DNA from 4 places in the Ruegeria sp. SAZD013 genome. Region 2 is predicted to be linked to each of the others. Evidence: riboswitches for the same ligand, from Rfam matches in the RefSeq annotation. Region 2 holds a riboswitch; each other region holds the start of a gene.
The links. Region 2 has a riboswitch for cobalamin ahead of AC2FLU_RS11175 (DUF1636 family protein). Riboswitches for the same ligand answer to the same signal wherever they lie in the genome.
Positions count from the first base shown of each region.

Region 1: it holds a riboswitch for cobalamin, as region 2 does, so the genes downstream of both, AC2FLU_RS17615 (ABC transporter substrate-binding protein) here and AC2FLU_RS11175 (DUF1636 family protein) in region 2, are expected to answer to the same signal.
Region 3: it holds a riboswitch for cobalamin, as region 2 does, so the genes downstream of both, AC2FLU_RS19755 (DUF4198 domain-containing protein) here and AC2FLU_RS11175 (DUF1636 family protein) in region 2, are expected to answer to the same signal.
Region 4: it holds a riboswitch for cobalamin, as region 2 does, so the genes downstream of both, AC2FLU_RS12730 (hypothetical protein) here and AC2FLU_RS11175 (DUF1636 family protein) in region 2, are expected to answer to the same signal.

Region 1 covers NZ_JBXWQT010000037.1:1,150-5,479, reverse strand. The annotation lists gene AC2FLU_RS17620 (FecCD family ABC transporter permease) at 1-856, opposite strand, end outside; gene AC2FLU_RS17615 (ABC transporter substrate-binding protein) at 853-1,857, opposite strand; cobalamin riboswitch at 2,011-2,202, opposite strand; gene AC2FLU_RS17610 (hypothetical protein) at 2,763-3,806, opposite strand; partial or broken gene istA (IS21 family transposase) at 4,192-4,330, shown strand, end outside.
Region 2 covers NZ_JBXWQT010000020.1:983,229-987,558, forward strand. The annotation lists gene AC2FLU_RS11165 (hypothetical protein) at 1-254, opposite strand, end outside; gene AC2FLU_RS11170 (NAD(P)-dependent oxidoreductase) at 615-1,610, opposite strand; cobalamin riboswitch at 1,713-1,917, shown strand; gene AC2FLU_RS11175 (DUF1636 family protein) at 2,012-2,386, shown strand; gene cobW (cobalamin biosynthesis protein CobW) at 2,391-3,446, shown strand; gene cobN (cobaltochelatase subunit CobN) at 3,450-4,330, shown strand, end outside.
Region 3 covers NZ_JBXWQT010000038.1:269,556-273,885, forward strand. The annotation lists gene AC2FLU_RS19745 (NikL family nickel/cobalt ECF transporter subunit) at 1-269, opposite strand, end outside; gene cbiM (cobalt transporter CbiM) at 266-877, opposite strand; gene AC2FLU_RS19755 (DUF4198 domain-containing protein) at 884-1,669, opposite strand; cobalamin riboswitch at 1,802-2,000, opposite strand; gene AC2FLU_RS19760 (ROK family transcriptional regulator) at 2,122-3,312, opposite strand; gene AC2FLU_RS19765 (sugar ABC transporter substrate-binding protein) at 3,502-4,330, shown strand, end outside.
Region 4 covers NZ_JBXWQT010000022.1:47,905-52,234, reverse strand. The annotation lists gene AC2FLU_RS12740 (DNA polymerase III subunit gamma/tau) at 50-1,813, opposite strand; gene AC2FLU_RS12735 (protein-tyrosine phosphatase family protein) at 1,986-2,498, shown strand; gene AC2FLU_RS12730 (hypothetical protein) at 2,490-2,897, opposite strand; cobalamin riboswitch at 2,989-3,207, opposite strand; gene AC2FLU_RS12725 (alpha/beta hydrolase family protein) at 3,341-4,198, shown strand; gene rsgA (ribosome small subunit-dependent GTPase A) at 4,235-4,330, opposite strand, start outside.

The sequences.
Region 1 (4,330 bases), on a different contig from region 2:
ACCGGGCAGCATGAGGGATGACCAGCCCGACAAAGCCGATGGACCCGACGATCGAAACCATGACCGCTGTTGTCAGCGCGGTGGCGAAGATCAAGGTTGCCTGCACCCGCCGCACCGGTATGCCCAGCGAGGCCGCTGAATCAGTGCCGAAAATAAATGCGTCCAAAGCTCTGGCGTGAAAGCGGCAAATAAGCCAGCCGGCAAGGGCCACCGGAATGGCCAGATATACATCCGGCCAGCGCACGCCGCTGAGGTTTCCCATCAGCCAGAACATGATCCCGCGCGCCTGATCGGCATTGGCGGATTTGGCGATGATGAAGGCCGTTAGCGCATTGAACAACTGAGACCCGGCAATTCCCGCCAAAACGATTTGCGCCGTCGCAGCCCGCCCGCCGCCTGCGCCGGAGGCTCGGGCCAGCAACGCGACAAAACCGAAAGCCAAAAGCGCGCCATTGAACGCGCCAAAAGACAGCGACAAAGCTCCCCCGCCCAAACCAGCGATGGTAACAGCCACGGCACCCGTCGAGGCCCCGGCAGAAATGCCCAAAATATAAGGGTCAGCCAACGGGTTTCGCAGCAATGCCTGCAACACGACCCCTGCGACAGCCAGACCGGCACCGCAGGACGCAGCGACCAGAGCGCGAGGAATCCGGTAGCTCCAGATAATACCCTGATCAATTGGGTCGACGGGCAGGTCCGCTCCGGCCAGCTTGTTGACCAGAACGGAGAGAACCAAATCGGGCGACAACGAGGTTTCCCCGATCATCGCGCCCGCAAGGACCGCCGCAATCAATAGTGGCACAGTTAGGCACGCGGCCTTGAAACCCTGCCGAAAGATTGCGGCGACCTCGTTCACAAGTTGTTTCCGATGGTATCCAGCTTCTCGGCCAGATCCTCCAGTGCCGGGATTGCGCGGATGGTGGCGTCCATGGCCTGCGCATCCATAACGACAATCCGGTCATTCTTGACCGCATCCATCTGGCTGGTCACCGGATCAGCGCGCAGGAACTCCAGCTTTTTCAGGTAGTCGTCCGCAGCAAAGCGACGGCGGTCCATCTTGGCAATCACGATCACCGTCGGATTGGCCTTGGCAATGGTTTCCCAGCCCACTGTTGGCCATTCTTCATCCGTCTCGACGACGTTGCGGATGCCCAATGTGCTCATCATGTATCCCGGTGCGCCCTTCTGCCCGGCCACAAACGGATCGCTTTCCATTTCAGGAGAGGAAAACCAGAATACGGCGGACACATCGTCCAGCTTCACGGCTTGCGCCTTGGCGACGGCTGCGGCTTCACGGGCCTTGTACTCGGCAACCAGGTCCGTGCCGCGTTCGGACACATCAAAGGCTGCCGCCAGTTCTTCGATACCCTGATACAGCGTATCGGTCGAGAACGCTTGCAGGCGGGTGCCATCGCCGCCGACCGTATTGTCTTTGCCGACGCAATCCGCAGGCATCACGTAAGTTGGAATACCCAGTTCGTGAAATTGCTCACGCGTGGCGACGATGCCCTCGGGTCCGACATGCCATTCATATTGCGCTGCGACCAGTCCCGGCCGCTTGGCAACAACGCTTTCAAAGCTGGGATCATTGTCTGCCAGACGCTCTACCTTGGCATTCACCTCGGCATATTCAGGCAGCACCTCGTTGAACCAGACCGAAGTTCCAAGAACCTGCTCACTCAGACCCAGCGCATAAAGCACCTCGGTCGCGGCTTGGCCGACCGTGACTGACGACGTCACTGGCGCGTCAAACGTGACCGAGTGACCGCAGTTTTCGATGGTTAAGGGAAAGTTTCCTTCGGCGGCAGCGCTGGTAGCCAGCAAGGAAAGGCCAATCAGGCCAGTGCGTAGAAACATGACAATCGATCTCCATGTGTCAATGACCAGAGAACGGGTGAATGGGCATTTACCGAAGCAACAGACGCTTTTCTGCCTGCTGTGAGCGCAGAGTGGTACATAGCCCGCCCGGCGCGTTTCTTCGGCAACCTCCCCGGACAACCCCGCCCGGTGTGTTTCGGTTTCATACCGGCAGGTCTCCTGACTGACGGGTCTTTGTCTGTCCTGTCTTCCCAGACCGAAATGGCCCAGTGACGGAATGGACAGCGCTCGCCGCCTACAGTTGCGGGGGCAGTTCCGGTTGGCACCAAAAGGCACCTCGGATTCCCTCTTAGCCACATCGGGACCGGTAAAACGCGGGTACCTTAACACTTACTCTGCGGCAAGAAAAAACTCGGGGGTCTTTCCCATTTTCTCCCAAGGGCATGAACCTGCGCGTCTCAACATGGTGCTGACGTCAGACAAGCCGCTGAGAAGGCGCTACAATCCGCCCCGAGGACGTCGGTGTGTGATATATAGGAAAATCATGGCTGTGCGGACAGTTTCCAGCTAGCTAGTCTCACTCCGATTTCCCTGAAAACAGGGAAATTTACAGGGAATACGCACCGTTTTGGCGCTATTTTATGTCTGAGGATTCAAAATATGTAAGCAGGTCAGTGCCTTGTGGGTGAATTCCCTGGATGGGACAACAGGGAAATCAGACGAAGCATCAGTGAACCCCAGAGATACATCAGGGAACACAGATCAGATTTCACCTCAATTTCAACTGGTGGAGGACGGGAGTAGGAAGAAGAATGATCCGGGGATCGTCCCGATTCCCAGAGGGCATATTCAGCCGCTGTCTTCAGTGAAATCCTCAGGCTTTAGCTCCATGATTTCAAGGTACCTAGCGTTCGAAATTGGATCAATCCGATCGGCCTCTTCGCTTACGAATTCCGCCCAAGCAGTTGTGTGATCATTAGTTTCGTGGCCCTTAACTTCAGTACGTCCTGGACCAACTGGCGCAATATCCTCGCATCTTCGAGGTCGCGGGCATGGCTAAGCAGCATGCTGCGTTTCGCTTTCTCGAATTTTTCGTCCCTGACACGGAGCGCTTCAAGCCTTGCCGCTTCGGCTTCTTTCTTTCTTCGCTCATGGTCTTGTTTACGTTCAATCAACCACTCATGCTGGCGCTCGGCATGCTCCCGGTGAAAGGTCTCGGCCAATACTACCAGCTCGATTGCAATCTCGGTAAGACGCGTTTCAAGTTTGGCGTCCGGCTCATCCGCCCAAGATAACCGGACATCTTGCCCACGAAAGTGGTTTGGAACGATCAGAGTTAGTGGATCTTTAGCTGGCCTGTGGTCGTCGGGGTTCCGATGGTAGTTGCTCAGCCTCAAATCCGCCGTCGCGAGAAGCTTAAACGGTACATGCTGCTGATGAATGGAAATCGAGATTTCGATGGCCTCTTTTCCCTGAATGCTCGGTTTACCGCCGCATTTTGCGACGCCCAGGAAAAGTGCATTCAAGATCCTTAGCCTGCGTTGCTCGAAGGGATTGTCGAAAAGCGGTTTGTCCCAGGAGTAAGCCCACTTGCTTTCGGCAATTTTTGCCCGTCTTTTATCGTCTACGGAAAACAGACGTTGCAAAACATGGTGCCATGCGTGTTTGCCGCGCGGTACTGCGACTCGCCCAATTTTCTTAGCTATCCTAGCCCGGACGTCTTCAATTGGGGTGTTGAAGGACGGTGGTATAGGAAGCGGTGCCTCCAGGTCGACTTTGGAACCGTAGTACCGATCATAGCCTGATCCGCCAATTATCACTTCGTCAGACATTCCTGGGGCGCGTTCGGGCAGTGAAACACGTTTGACGGACTTTCCGGCTTTGACTTTGTTCCAGTGCCCTCTGTCGGGAATGGGGATATCGAACTTCCTGCAAGCATTCCTGACTGAAGTTGAAGACACTCCAACGACTTCGGGCATATCTTTCAAAGGTCGACTCCACACAATTTCTAGGAGTTCTGCCCTTGTCAGCCTTCTCGCTCCCGCCATTTTCGCCCCCTGATTTGTCGAAGTACTTGCCGATATCCTCAGCTTGCGGTGAAAAAATTGATACTCAGCTCAAACCAAGATTATTAGTGAAACTACAACTACCTGTGGCAGGTTTCGAGCCTCGTTCGAGCAGATAGAGAGTGGAATTTGAAACCAGTTAAGCAAAGCTGATCTACGCGTAAGCGCCATTATGTTAAATGCAAAACCCCGGTTGTTGATTTCCGCTGAGAAGTGACCCGGTAGGCCCCAAAATTTTCACTGAGAATTGACCCATGTGAACAACTTGCCCCGACGGTTTCGTTTGGGGAGATTTGGAGTGATCGACATGGGATTTTTGAGTGTCATACGACGTTGGGCATTGCGTGACAAAATGCCAATTCGCGAGATTTCACGGCGCACTGGGCTGTCTCGCAATACCATCAAAAAGTATCTGCGTGAGGGCGCAGTAGAGCCGAAATTCAAGA
Region 2 (4,330 bases):
CGGTAAATGACGGTGTAGCCGTTCTTGCACTGCCGCCGCCCCGTCTCGATCAAAATGCCTTCGCGGAGGAAGTCGATGATGGTGCGCTTCACCGTGCTCTCGCTGAGCTCAGTGTGGCGCTGGATGGTCCCCTTGGAGCACCAGATGCCTGAGCCATCATCGCTCGCCTTATCGGCCAGGAACATGATGATCTGCTTGCGCGCGGCGCTGCCGAAGCGACGCTCTGCGCATTCATTTGCAACCGCCCAACTCATCGAATTATCCCAAGGTTAGAAACGATTTTGTGAGCATTCTGGCACGCAAACAGCGTTGAAACTTTCGCTTTTTGTTCACTTTTTGTCAGGAGGTGTTTTGCACCCATAAGCCGTTGTTTTTGCTTACGCTCTTTCTGGATTGCAAATCCGTGTACACCGGTTCGATTCCGGTACTCGCCTCCAACAACATCCAAATCGCTGACTTAACCCCGCAGTACACGCGTGTGACGCTCGGTATTTCAAGACGTTCAAGGCCCGCGATTCTGTCGAATTGCGGGCCAGATATGGCGTGTTTTTCGGAACTCCTGCCTACCCCTGTTCGTTCAAGGGGCGCGATTTTGTCTGGTATGTGCTTTACGTTCAGGCGCGCCCTTGTGGCACAACCTCGTATCCCGGCTCCTCCGGCTCATCATCCGTCATTTCGGCAGGGAAGCCCGGGGCGGTGATATCCAGGCCGGTTGCCTCTTCCAGCCGCTTGATAATATTTGGTGAAAGCTCGCGTTCGCCATAGCGTGCGATACCATCGTTAAAGATGTTGATCATCACCGGGTTTATTTCCAGCGGCACCCCGGCGCGGTCGGCGACCTCCTGAAACAGACCGATATCCTTCTTCACCAGATCCATGGTGAAGGAAATATCGCGCGACCCGTTCAAGATGACCTGACTTTCGGTTTCGTGCACGAAGGACGTGCCGGACGAGATTTTGATCGCCTCATAGGTCGTGTTCAGATCCATCCCCGCAGCCTTTGCCGTAACCAGTGCTTCGGCGCAGGTGATCAGGTTGGCGGTGGCAAGATAATTGGTCATCACTTTCAGCACCGAGGCCGAGCCCAGTTCGCCGGTGTGCAAAACCCGACGACCCATTGTCGTCAGGAACGGCAGAATTCGTTCAAACGTTTCCCGGTCACAGCCCGCAAAGATCGAGATATTGCCCGTCGCGGCACGGTGGCACCCGCCAGAAACCGGGCAATCGACGGCCGCACCGCCGCGCGATATGACTTCGGCTCCCAGGCGTTTGACTTCGGCCTCGTCCGTGGTCGACATCTCCATCCAGATCTTGCCGGGGCCCACTTCGGGCAACATCTCCTGCATCACTGCATCCGATGCTGCCGGAGACGGCAGACAGGTGATCACCGCATCGCAATCGCGCATCAACTGGGCGGGCCCCTCAGCCGCCTTTGCACCTTTGGCGACAAACTCGGCCACCAGATCCGCGTTCAGGTCATGCACAGTCAGATCAATGCCGTTGCGCAAAAGGGATCCCGAAAGCTTGCCGCCTACGTTACCCAGACCGATAAATCCCACTTTCATATGACGCATCTCCAAGTTCGTCGTTTTCCCGTCATGCGACCACATACCGAACACATTCTTCATGCCGCCGAACGACGCCTACAGGTCGCTTTTTTCTCCTTGGCTTATTTGTTGCGCGCGAACCGCTTGACAAGCGGGTCAGCGGTGCCGCATGTCCCTGTCGTTGGTGTCGGCGACAGCCGATGAAAAGGGAATGCGTCAACGGTTCATCCGCCAAACGCAGCCGCCCCCGCGACCGTGACCGGAGAGGATGCCCAATGCCACTGGCCTGTGCCGGGAAGGCGGGACATCCGACAGAGCGACCGCTCTGGCATCCGCAAGCCGGGAGACCTGCCAACACCCGAAGTTGAAACCGGGCGGGGTGTTCCGGTGTCGGGTCCATGTGCAGACGTGGTGCCCGCATGAAACCCCGTCCCCCGCGAAGAGGATTTGGGGGGATGAGAGACATGAGCGAGAACGCACCGGTAGAGCTACTGGTCTGCACGACTTGCCGCCGGGGTCTGCCCGTCGAGGATGACGCTGAGCGACCCGGCACATTGTTGCACAAGGCCCTGGAACAGGCTGTCCTGCCGGATGGCATCATTCTGAAACCGGTCGAATGCCTTTCGAACTGCGATCAGGGCTGTTCCATCGTGCTTCGGGGCGGGCCGGATCGCTGGACCTTTGTTTACGAGAATCTGAACGAAATCGATCACGTCGATGTCATCATCGATGGCGCGACTAAGTATCTGGCCACAGGCGATGGTCTGGTGAAATGGCGCGACCGTCCTGAACATTTCCGCAAAAACTGCGCCTCGCGCATTCCCCCGATTGGAGCCTGAGATCATGTCGAACCTTGAAAAACTCCCCGTCACTGTGATCACCGGCTTTCTGGGCTCGGGCAAAACCACGCTGGTGCGCCATCTGATGCAGAACCCGCAGGGCAAGCGCCTTGCGATTGTTGTTAACGAGTTTGGCGATGTGGGTGTTGATGGCGACATCCTGAAGTCCTGCGTGATTCCGGAATGCCCTGCGGAAAACATCATGGAACTGGCAAACGGCTGCATCTGCTGCACCGTGGCCGACGATTTCATCCCGACCATCGAGGCGCTGATGGCGCTGGAACCGCGCCCGGATCACATTTTGATCGAAACATCCGGCCTTGCACTGCCCAAACCGCTGCTGAAAGCGTTTGATTGGCCTGATATCCGTTCGAAAATTACCGTTGATGGCGTTATTGCGCTGGCCGATGCCGAGGCCGTGGCCGCCGGTCGCTTTGCTCCGAACGTTGAAGCGGTGGATGCCCAACGGCTGGCTGATGACTCGATCGACCACGAAACACCCTTGTCCGAGGTGTTCGAGGATCAGATCTCGTGCGCGGATATCATCCTGCTGACCAAGCCCGATCTGGCAGGTCCCGAAGGTGTCGCGAAAGCTAAACAGATCATCGCCGCTGAGGCGCCGCGCCCGCTTCCTGTCGTCGAGGTTGCCGAGGGTGTCGTCGACGTACGCGTCGTGCTTGGCCTTGAGGCTGCCGCCGAAGATGACATGGACGCGCGCCCGTCACATCACGATGGCCATCACGATCATGAGCATGACGATTTCGAAAGCATCATCGTCGAGTTGCCGGAACAGACCGACCCGGCGGAACTGGTTGCCAGGATTGAACGTCTGGCAACTGAGCTGAATATCCTGCGCGTCAAAGGCTATGCCGCCGTCACAGGCAAACCGATGCGCCTGCTGGTTCAGGCTGTCGGCGCACGGGTTCGTCACCAATACGACCGCCCGTGGGAGCCCGGTGAAGAGCGCCGCTCGCGCCTGGTCGTCATTGCCGAACATGACGACATCAAAGAGGCTGAGATCCGTGATATCCTAGTGGGTGTGACCGAGGTTGCCGAGTAAGTCATGCACGTCGTCTTTCGCGAAAGCCACGGGCTCGAGGAAACCGAGACCCCAACCGATCTGGGCCAAAGCCCGGCCGATCTGGTTGTGCTGTCCTTTTCCGACAGTGACCTGGGCGCTTTCGCGGCGGGCTGGCATCGCGGCGGCGGACCTGAGGGGCGGATGCCAACCTTGCGACTGGCCAATCTTGCAGCATTGAAACACCCACTGTCCGTCGACACCTATGTTGAACAGACACTTGAAGGCGCAAAGGGCATCCTGATCCGTCTGATCGGTGGCGTGCCCTATTGGTCTTACGGGTTGCAACAGGTTCTGGCACTGGCACAGGCCAAAGGCATCGCGCTGGCCGTTTTACCGGCGGATGGGCGCGAAGACACTCGGTTGGATGAGTATTCGACCCTGCCCCTCTCGACCCTGCGGCGGCTGGCACATCTGTGTGATACCGGCGGAGAAGTCGCCGCGCAGGCCGCATTGGCCCAGATGGCGTTAGCAGCAGGGCTTTATGCCGGCCCGGTGATGGGCGCGAAAACCCTGCCCGAATGCGGTGCGTGGTGCCCGGAACAGGGTGTCATCCCGGTGGATTCCGCGTTCGAGAACGGTGCGAAACGGATTCTCGTAACCTTCTACCGCGCTTATCTGACATCAGCAGACACAGCCCCGGTCGAGGCCCTGATCCGCAGCCTGCGCGCCCGCGGGTTCCAGGCGGTTGGTTTGTTCGCCCCGTCGCTCAAGGCCCCGGCCGCTGCCGACTGGCTCAGGGAACAGGTCGTTGCCCTGAGACCATCGGCCATCATCAACGCCACTTCATTCTCGGGCAAGGGCGCGTCTGGCATGTCGCCTCTGGACGCGGCGGACGTGCCGGTGTTTCAGGTCGCCCTCGCCAC
Region 3 (4,330 bases), on a different contig from region 2:
CCGGCACCAAGGTTTGCAAAGAAAGTATGGGCCACCGGCGCGTTCGGCGTGTAGATAAAGAACCCGTCTGCATCTGTTACGATGCGGCCCAGCTCGGCTCCGTCCGGGCCGTTGACGATGACCTCGGCCCCGCTTGCCATGTCACCGTTGGAAAAGCCGATTTCGCCTTCGATGGCGTCACCGGATTCAAACACTCCGGCTATGACCTTATGCGCCAAGGCAGGTACGGGTGCGCAGCACAGCGCCAGAATGATCGCCAGGTACCTCAAGCGGCCGCTCCTTTGACAAACAGCTCGGGCTTGACCTTGCGCGCCAGCAAAACCGCGAACCCGGTCAGGATCGCCTCGATCGCCATGACAGGAATATGTGCAAAGAAAACAAGCTTGGCCGCTGGCAGGAATGCATCCCCGGACAGGGCCAGTGAAAACGCAACCATGCCGGTTGTGGCGGCGATGGCAAAGGCACCGCCGACCCCGCCCCATATCGCACCTTGCAGAGGTGAGCCATGGGCGATCAGGCGGCCAAAGATCAGCCCGGCCAAAACCGCGGGCAACGCGATGTTCAGGGTGTTGATCCCCAATACCGTCAACCCGCCAAAGCCAAAGAAGACGGCCTGCAGCAAAAGCCCGACGAACAGGGCCGGGAATGCGGCCCAGCCCAACAAAAGCCCGGCCATACCGTTGAGGATCAGATGCACTGACGAAGGGCCAATCGGCACATGGATCAGCGATGCCACGAAAAAGCTGGCAGACAGCACCCCCGCAGTGGGGATGCGATCAAGATCCAGCGACCTGAGGCCCATGGCAATCCCACCCGCAGCAGCGACGGCTCCGCCGATCACGACAGGGTTGGACAAGGCTCCGTCAACGATGTGCATCTACGGTTACTCCAAATCCCAGGCGCGGATCCAGATGACCGCGTCCTGGCTGAGTTCTTTGCCGTTGTGTTCGGTCACGGGACCGGCGCCGAGCGCTGCAAAACCCCAATATCCGGCTTTCGGAACGCCGAACGTGAAATACCCGTTATCATCCGAAGTTGCGACCAATGCACCACCCGGCAACGGCGAGACGGTCGGGGCCGAAGCAGCCGTGCTTTCCATGTCCGGTTCTGCGGCCATGTACTCGATCTCGATCTCGGCACCCGCAACCGGTTGGCCTTCGGCCATTACCCGACCCGTAAAGGTCGACCCCGCGATGATGTTGGTCGGTTTGTTGAGCGGGATGATCTCAACCGGCAAGCCCACCGGGTTCATCCAGTCGGTCGGCAGTTCGTTGCGGTTCAGGAATGCCTTGGCGATCTGCTGGATATAGACATCCTCAGATCCCTCATAATAGGGCTGGGGAACTGTCACCAGCACATAGTCGCCCGACCGTTTGACGGGTACATAACCCTTGAATGCCGCGCCTTCGTTTTCGCCGCCGGTGAAACGTACGGGTTCCAGGGTATCCAGCAGGTCGGTTTTCTGACCGTTGTGGATCACGTAGAATTCCTGCGGCTTGTCCAGATCCATGACATGCCCGTTCGAGAACGGATGCCAGAAGATCAGCTTGACCGGAACATTCCCCGGTGCGTCGATCATGGTGTCAGAGGTGTATTCCAGCAGGAAATGCGCATTTGCCATCGCTGGAAGCGCCATCGCCACAGCGGCTGCAGAAAGCAGCTTGGTCATCAATAGTCGTCCTTGTCCCTTCGTACCAACCCCGGTACGAGATGCGTTTTGACTGCGGGGACGTCCAAGCCGAGCTGCTTTTTCAAGCATCCTGCTCCGACGCACATCCCGTCGCCGATTAGGAGTGCCCTTGTCAAAGGCACATGTCCGGCAGGTATCCTGACTTGCGGGTCAAAGCGTTGGGCTGGCCTTCCCGGATTAACTCCAGTGGCACTTCAGCCCTGCTCGCCGCTTACAGTTGCGGGTGCAGTTGCGGAATTGGGCCAAAGCCCGCACCGCATTCCCTATTGATTCCAGAGCACGCCCCGGAACCGGACATGCCGAGCGGCTTGCCAGACTTCTTCAGCATCCGTCAACGATCAATTGCGCTGGCTGTCAAAAAGTTCAGCGGGCAATGCCCTTTTTCCGGTTGATCCGCTTTGGATACAGGTCGGGGTTTTTCGGGGATGAACCTACCCTTCGAGCAGGTATCTTTCCGACAATGGCAAACTGGCCGCCCCCAATGACCGGGCATCCGGGCCCGCCGCCCCTGCCAGCACCAAGGGCCGTTCAAGCCCGGTCAGGTTCATATGGGATAGTTTGAGCTCAACCCTTTCCACCAGCCGCGCCTTGATATCAGCAGGCATCCAGCCATCAATCTTGACACATTCGAAATCGATCAGGCTGCAAGAAGAGACGATGGCATGGGCGATTCCGTGCGCCGCCTGGTTCAGCCAATTCTCAAGGAGGGTTTCCGGTACGTCCCAATGCCGTGTCGTTTCCCAGATTGAGCCGGCTGTTTCGGCATTCCCACCAACTGCGCGCTCCAGCACATAAAGACTGGCGACATCTATCAATGGTTTCACTCCGCCTGCGTCGTCCGGCACAGGCAATGGACCAAGCGCACCGGCATTTCCCCGCCCTGAAAAGATGGAGCCGTTCAGAACCACCCCGCCCCCGATGAAGAAGCCGACATAGAAATACAGGAAATCTCGTGGGCCTTCTGCAGGGCCAAACACCAGCTCGGCACCGCAGGCCGCGGTTGCGTCGTTCTGCAAAAATACCGGCACGTCATAGCTTGCGGCTAGCGCGCCTTTCAGGTCCGCGTCACGCCACGGATCCATTTTTTCCTGAGGAACCTGCAATGTTTGTGCCCAGTCCCAAAGGTAGAACGGCATGGCAATCCCAAGGCCCGCGATTCTGCTGCGCGCCTCGGGCGACATTGACGCCATCACTTTGTCGAGGCTTTCTGTGGAAAAGCTCAATGTCGCCTCGGGCGTTGGAAAATCATAGGTCCGCCGTTCGCGGTGCCTGACGTTGCCAAGAAAATCCGTCAGCACCAGTTCGGTACTACGCCGCCCGACTTTGAGCCCAAAGAAATACGCGCCGTCCGGGTTCAGGCGCATGGGAACCGATGGCTGCCCGACTTTTCCCCGGATCGGTTCGCCCCGCAACAGCAACCCATCGTTCTCCAACTGGCGCATGATGACCGAGACCGTCTGCGCCGACAGGCCGGTCATGCGCGCGATTTCAGATTTTGCGAGGGCCTGATGGCGCCGGACCAGTGACAGGACAAGCCGTTCATTTCGGGCCCGCATTCCACTTTGGTTGGTGCCGCGCATGTCTGGCTCGCGTACGCCAGTAGTATTGCCCAGAGAGTTCATTGCAGACACGGCCATCCCCTTCATGACGACAATGTAAAAACCCTTCCTTTCTGTCAATAATAAATAAGAGTGATTTATTTATTGACTCGAAATTCGAATCTTGTGATGGTTTTTATGTGAGATCGGGCCGGTTTTCGCCCGATCAAACGTATGCCCGGAAGGGCATTGGGAAAACTGGGAGGACTACCGATGAAACTTGCGAAACTTGCAGGCGCCACGGCGCTGGCGGTTACGGCCATGGCAAGCAGTGCAATGGCCGAAGGTGAAACCGTTTGCCTGATCACCAAGACGGATACCAACCCTTTCTTTGTTAAAATGAGAGAGGGTGCCACAGCTAAAGCCGAAGAGCTTGGCATGACGCTGAAAGCCTTTGCCGGCAAAGTCGACGGAGACCACGAAACTCAGGTTCAGGCCATTGAAACCTGCATTCTGGATGGCGCAAAGGGTATCCTGCTGACCGCGTCGGATACGTCGTCCATCGTTCCGGCGGTGCAGCAGGCCCGCGATGCCGGGCTGCTGGTGATTGCGCTGGACACCCCACTTGAGCCTATCGACTCGGCCGACGCGACCTTTGCCACGGACAATTTCCTTGCGGGGCTTCTGATCGGACAATGGGCAAAAGCCACGCTGGGAGATGCGGCAAATGACGCCAAAATCGCCACGTTGGACCTTGCGGTCAGCCAGCCCACTGTGGATGTGCTTCGCAATCAAGGGTTCCTGCAGGGGTTCGGTGTTGATCTGGCCGATCCGAACGTGATTGGCGATGAAAACGACCCGCGTCTTGTTGGCAGCGATGTCACCGCTGGCAACGAAGAAGGCGGTCGTCGCGCCATGGAGAACCTGCTGGCCAAAGACCCGACGATCAACGTGGTGCACACCATCAACGAACCGGCGGCAGCGGGCGCTTATGAAGCGCTTAAGGCTATCGGGCGCGAAAATGACGTGTTGATCGTTTCCGTCGATGGCGGCTGCCCTGGCGTGCAGAACGTGGCGGACGGCGTCATCGGTGCAACATCAC
Region 4 (4,330 bases), on a different contig from region 2:
GGGGCGTGAGTATGCCGGTTTCTTGAAACTTGGACCCACAAGCTTAGGGCTAATCCTCTTCGAAGGGGTCCCATTCATCTTCGACTTCGGGAAGGGCCTCAGTCTCAACCTTGGCGGCACGCTGTTCAGGTGTTTCGATCCTTATGATCCTCGCCTTGGGGAACTGCGTCAGCACGGCCTGAACCAGCGGGTGTTCTTCGGCCTCGGCTTTCAGGGCCAGTTCGGCCCGGTCCCGCACTTCCGCGATGGTCGCGGCATCCCCGTCCGAGACAATGGAGACGGCCCACCGATTGCCAGTCCAGCGTTGCAGGGCAGAGCCCAATCGCGACGCCAGATCCGACGGTGCCTGAGGCGTCGGGGTGAATTCGATCCGGCCGGGCTGGTACGACACAAGGCGCATGCCGCTTTCCACCTCGACAAGCAGTTTCACATCGCGGTTTGTGCGGATCAGTTCCACCACATGCCCGAAGGTTGGATAGCGGGCCAGGGCCGTCTGGGCATCCTGCGCCAGCGCGGCAACCGGTGCGCCACCCGCGCCGCGCGGGGGCGATGCATAGGCAGGCGGCGGGGTCGCGTTGGATTGCGTTGCCACCGGGGCCTGCCGGGACATTGACATGCCCCCGCCCGGCCCGCCGGGTGGCGAAGGTGGGGCGTCTTGCAGCCGTTTGATCAGCTCTTCGGGGCTGGGCAAATCGGCGACATGCGTCAGTCGGATAACAGCCATTTCGGCGGCCATCATCGCGTTGGGCGCGGCAGAGACTTCCTCCAGCGCCTGCAGCAGCATTTGCCACATCCGGGTCAGAACCCGCATCGGCAAGGCCTCGGCCATGTGCTGGCCCCGTGTGCGTTCGTCGGGGGAAACCGTCGGGTCCTGGGCCGCGTCAGGTGTGATCTTTACGACGGACACCCAATGCGTGATTTCGGCCAGATCGCGCAGCACGGCCAGAGGGTCCGCGCCTTCCGCATATTGTCCGCTCAGTTCAGTGAGCGCCCCTGCCGCGTCACCGCGCAGGATCATGTCCATCAGGTCCAGAACACGACCACGATCCGCCAGACCCAGCATCGCACGGACCTGATCGGCGGTCGTCTCGCCAGCCCCGTGTGAAATCGCCTGATCCAGCAGTGAGGTCGCGTCCCGGGCCGACCCTTCTGCAGCGCGGGTGATCAGCGCCAGCGCATCGTCGGCGATCTGCGCGCTCTCGGCCCCGGCGATCTTGCGCAGCAGGCCGATCATGTCTTCGGGCTCGATCCGGCGCAGGTCAAAGCGCTGACACCGCGACAGAACCGTGACCGGCACTTTGCGAATCTCGGTGGTCGCGAAGATGAATTTCACATGTGCGGGCGGTTCCTCGAGCGTCTTGAGCAGCGCGTTGAATGCGCTGGTCGAGAGCATGTGAACCTCGTCGACGATGTAGATCTTGTAGCGCGCGCTGGCCGCGCGATAGCGGACACTGTCGATGATCTCGCGGATATCGTTGACGCCGGTACGGCTGGCGGCATCCATTTCCATCACATCGACATGGCGGCCTTCCATGATCGCGATGCAATGCTCGCACTGACCGCAAGGCTCTGTTGTCGGCCCTCCGGTTCCATCCGGTCCGATACAGTTCATGCCCTTGGCGATGATCCGTGCCGTGGTGGTTTTACCCGTTCCGCGAATGCCGGTCATGACAAAGGCCTGCGCAATCCGGTCGGCTTCAAAAGCGTTTTTCAGGGTGCGCACCATGGCATCCTGACCCACCAGGTCGGCAAAGGTTTCCGGGCGGTATTTGCGGGCGAGAACCTGATAGGCGGGGCTGGGCGTGTCTGTCATGTCTACTCGCTCGGATTCGGTGCTTCGGCACAGCGTAGTGGCGGCGGCAGTCCGCGTCCACTGTGGGGCGTGATGATTTTTTGTTTCAGAAACGGGCTGGTTTCCAACTAAACTGGTCCAGCGGATTTAATGGCTCATTTCTTAAAGAGTACCTTGGGGGAGGACGCACTTCATGTCGCAGCTGGTCATTTTTGCTCTGCAGGTCGGAGGCGGAACGCTTGCCCTTACTTCAATGCCCGGGCGTGGCGGGGATTACGTCGGCGATCTGGATATGATTGCGGCGTGGAAACCGGGCCTTGTGATTTCAATGACGACGGATGTTGAAATGCTTCAGGATGGCGCGCAGCACTTTGGCAGCGACATCCAAAGCCGTGCCAGCCGGTGGGTTCACCTGCCGATCGAAGATTTTGGAGCACCGACGCAGGCGGTTCAGAAGGCCTGGCCAGAGGTCAGCGCCACGGCCCGACATGCGCTGTCGGGCGGTGGCCGGGTTCTTGTGCATTGCCGTGGGGGGTGCGGCAGATCCGGGATGATTGTTCTGCGACTGATGGTTGAATGCGGTGAACGCGCCAGCGACGCACTGGACCGCCTGCGGGCCGTGCGCCCCTGCGCTGTCGAAACCGATGCGCAGCTGGCCTGGGCGTCCCGGATCACCCCGGCACAGGTGGAAGTGGGATCAAGCTGACAGCTGCTGGGGTGCGTAGCCGGTTTTCCGAGGCCGGATCGTTGAAACCTCGATCATGGCGCAAGGCGGGTTCGCGACAATGCCCGAGGGCAGCGTGCTGAATGTAGGTCCGAAGATCAAATCGGCATAGGCATCAAGGTCCCGAATTGCCGTATCAGGGTGCGCCCCGCAGAAAACGCGAACGCTGTCGGATCGCGCTCGGATCGTTGCCATGCACCCTTCCGCGCAATGTGATAGCGCGCTGCTGCCTTCAAATTCGAAATCCTCGCTGGTGGCCGAAACCGCCTGCGCCATGGCTTCGGAAATCGAGCGGGCCAGTCGCGCCAAAGCCGGGCAGGTTTTGCCCGTCCGCTGGCACACTGTTGCGCTGTATTCGTGTGACTTTGTCTTCCAGATCATCCTGCGCCCTCCGCGCGTGGTGGGCTGGAATATTGGGGCAGGTGGGACAGCATTTCGCCGTCAGGACCTGCCCGGACACCCCGCCCGAGTTTCGGTTTCAGTTCCGATGGCAGGTCTCCTGACTTGCGGGTCATTGCTCTGCCGACCTTCCCAGCCCATAGGCCAGTGGTATTTCGGCATTGCTTAACGCTTACAGTTGCGGGGGCAGTCGCGGACTTGGTTGATGCCTGCGTGACCAGACAAACCGCACCGTGTTCCCTTTTCATCCCGACCTCTTGTGGGGGCCGGAAACCATCACACAACCGCTAGCGTCTGATCGCGTTCCGAGTCAAGCCGATCTTTAGGCCGGACGTTTGGTCATGCTGGATGCGGTTTACGTTCCGGCCTAGTGTCGTCAGCATCGAAGGCAGGCAAACCGATTGTTTCAGCGAAAGCCGGGAATCATGTTGGATACGGAACAGACGGTGTTGATCGAAGATTTCCGCTTTCCGTCAGGGTCCGTGACCTTGTCGGCGCGGTTGCATCGGCCAGTGGGTGAGCCGGAAACCGTTGTCGTGCTGAACAGTGCCACAGGCGTGCCGCGTGACTATTATCAACACTTCGCGCGATGGCTGGCTACCGAGCGGGGGATAGCTTGCCTGACCTATGACTATCGGGACTACGGGCTTTCTTTGGTCGGTCGCCTGAAAGACGCAACTGCAACAATGGCGGATTGGGCATTGATCGACATGCCAGCGGCACGGGCCGAATTGCGCAGGCGATTTCCTAAGGCGCAGCACTGGACCATTGGCCATTCGGTCGGTGCGATGCTGGGGCCGGTGCAGCCGGATATCAACCAGATCGACCGTATGATCTGTGTGTGTTCGGGGCTGGTGACTTTGAAAGATCACCCATGGCCCTATCGGGGGTTGGCGGGGCTGTTCTGGTATGGCCATGCACCGCTGATGGTGCGGGCGCTTGGCTATCTGCCTGGCAAAGCAATCGGGTTTGGCTCGGACCTGCCAGCCTCGGTATACTGGCAATGGCGCAAATGGTGCACAGCTCCTCTTAGCTACGTTCCCGAGATCGGGCAGAATTTGCCTGATGCGCATTGGGGCAGTTCTGGAACAGCTGTGGATCTGTTCACGTTCGAAGACGACCAGATGGTTCCGCCCGAGGCGGTTTGGCGCCTTGCCGATCTGTATGGCCCCGGGGCCAGACGCCACCTTCTGAAGCCTGCCGAATTTGGGCTGCCGGAGATTGGTCACATAGGCGCATTTGCCCGGCGCAATGCAGCGGTCTGGCCGCGCCTGATCGCCTGATCAGACGCGACGCAGGTTTTCCATAACACCTTGCAGCTATGGCCGTTTGCGAAGCTTCTTGTCCTGCATGACACCGCGGACCATCTTGCCGAACGCCTTGTCCCGCGCCCGCGATTGCGCAACGGTTTCCGA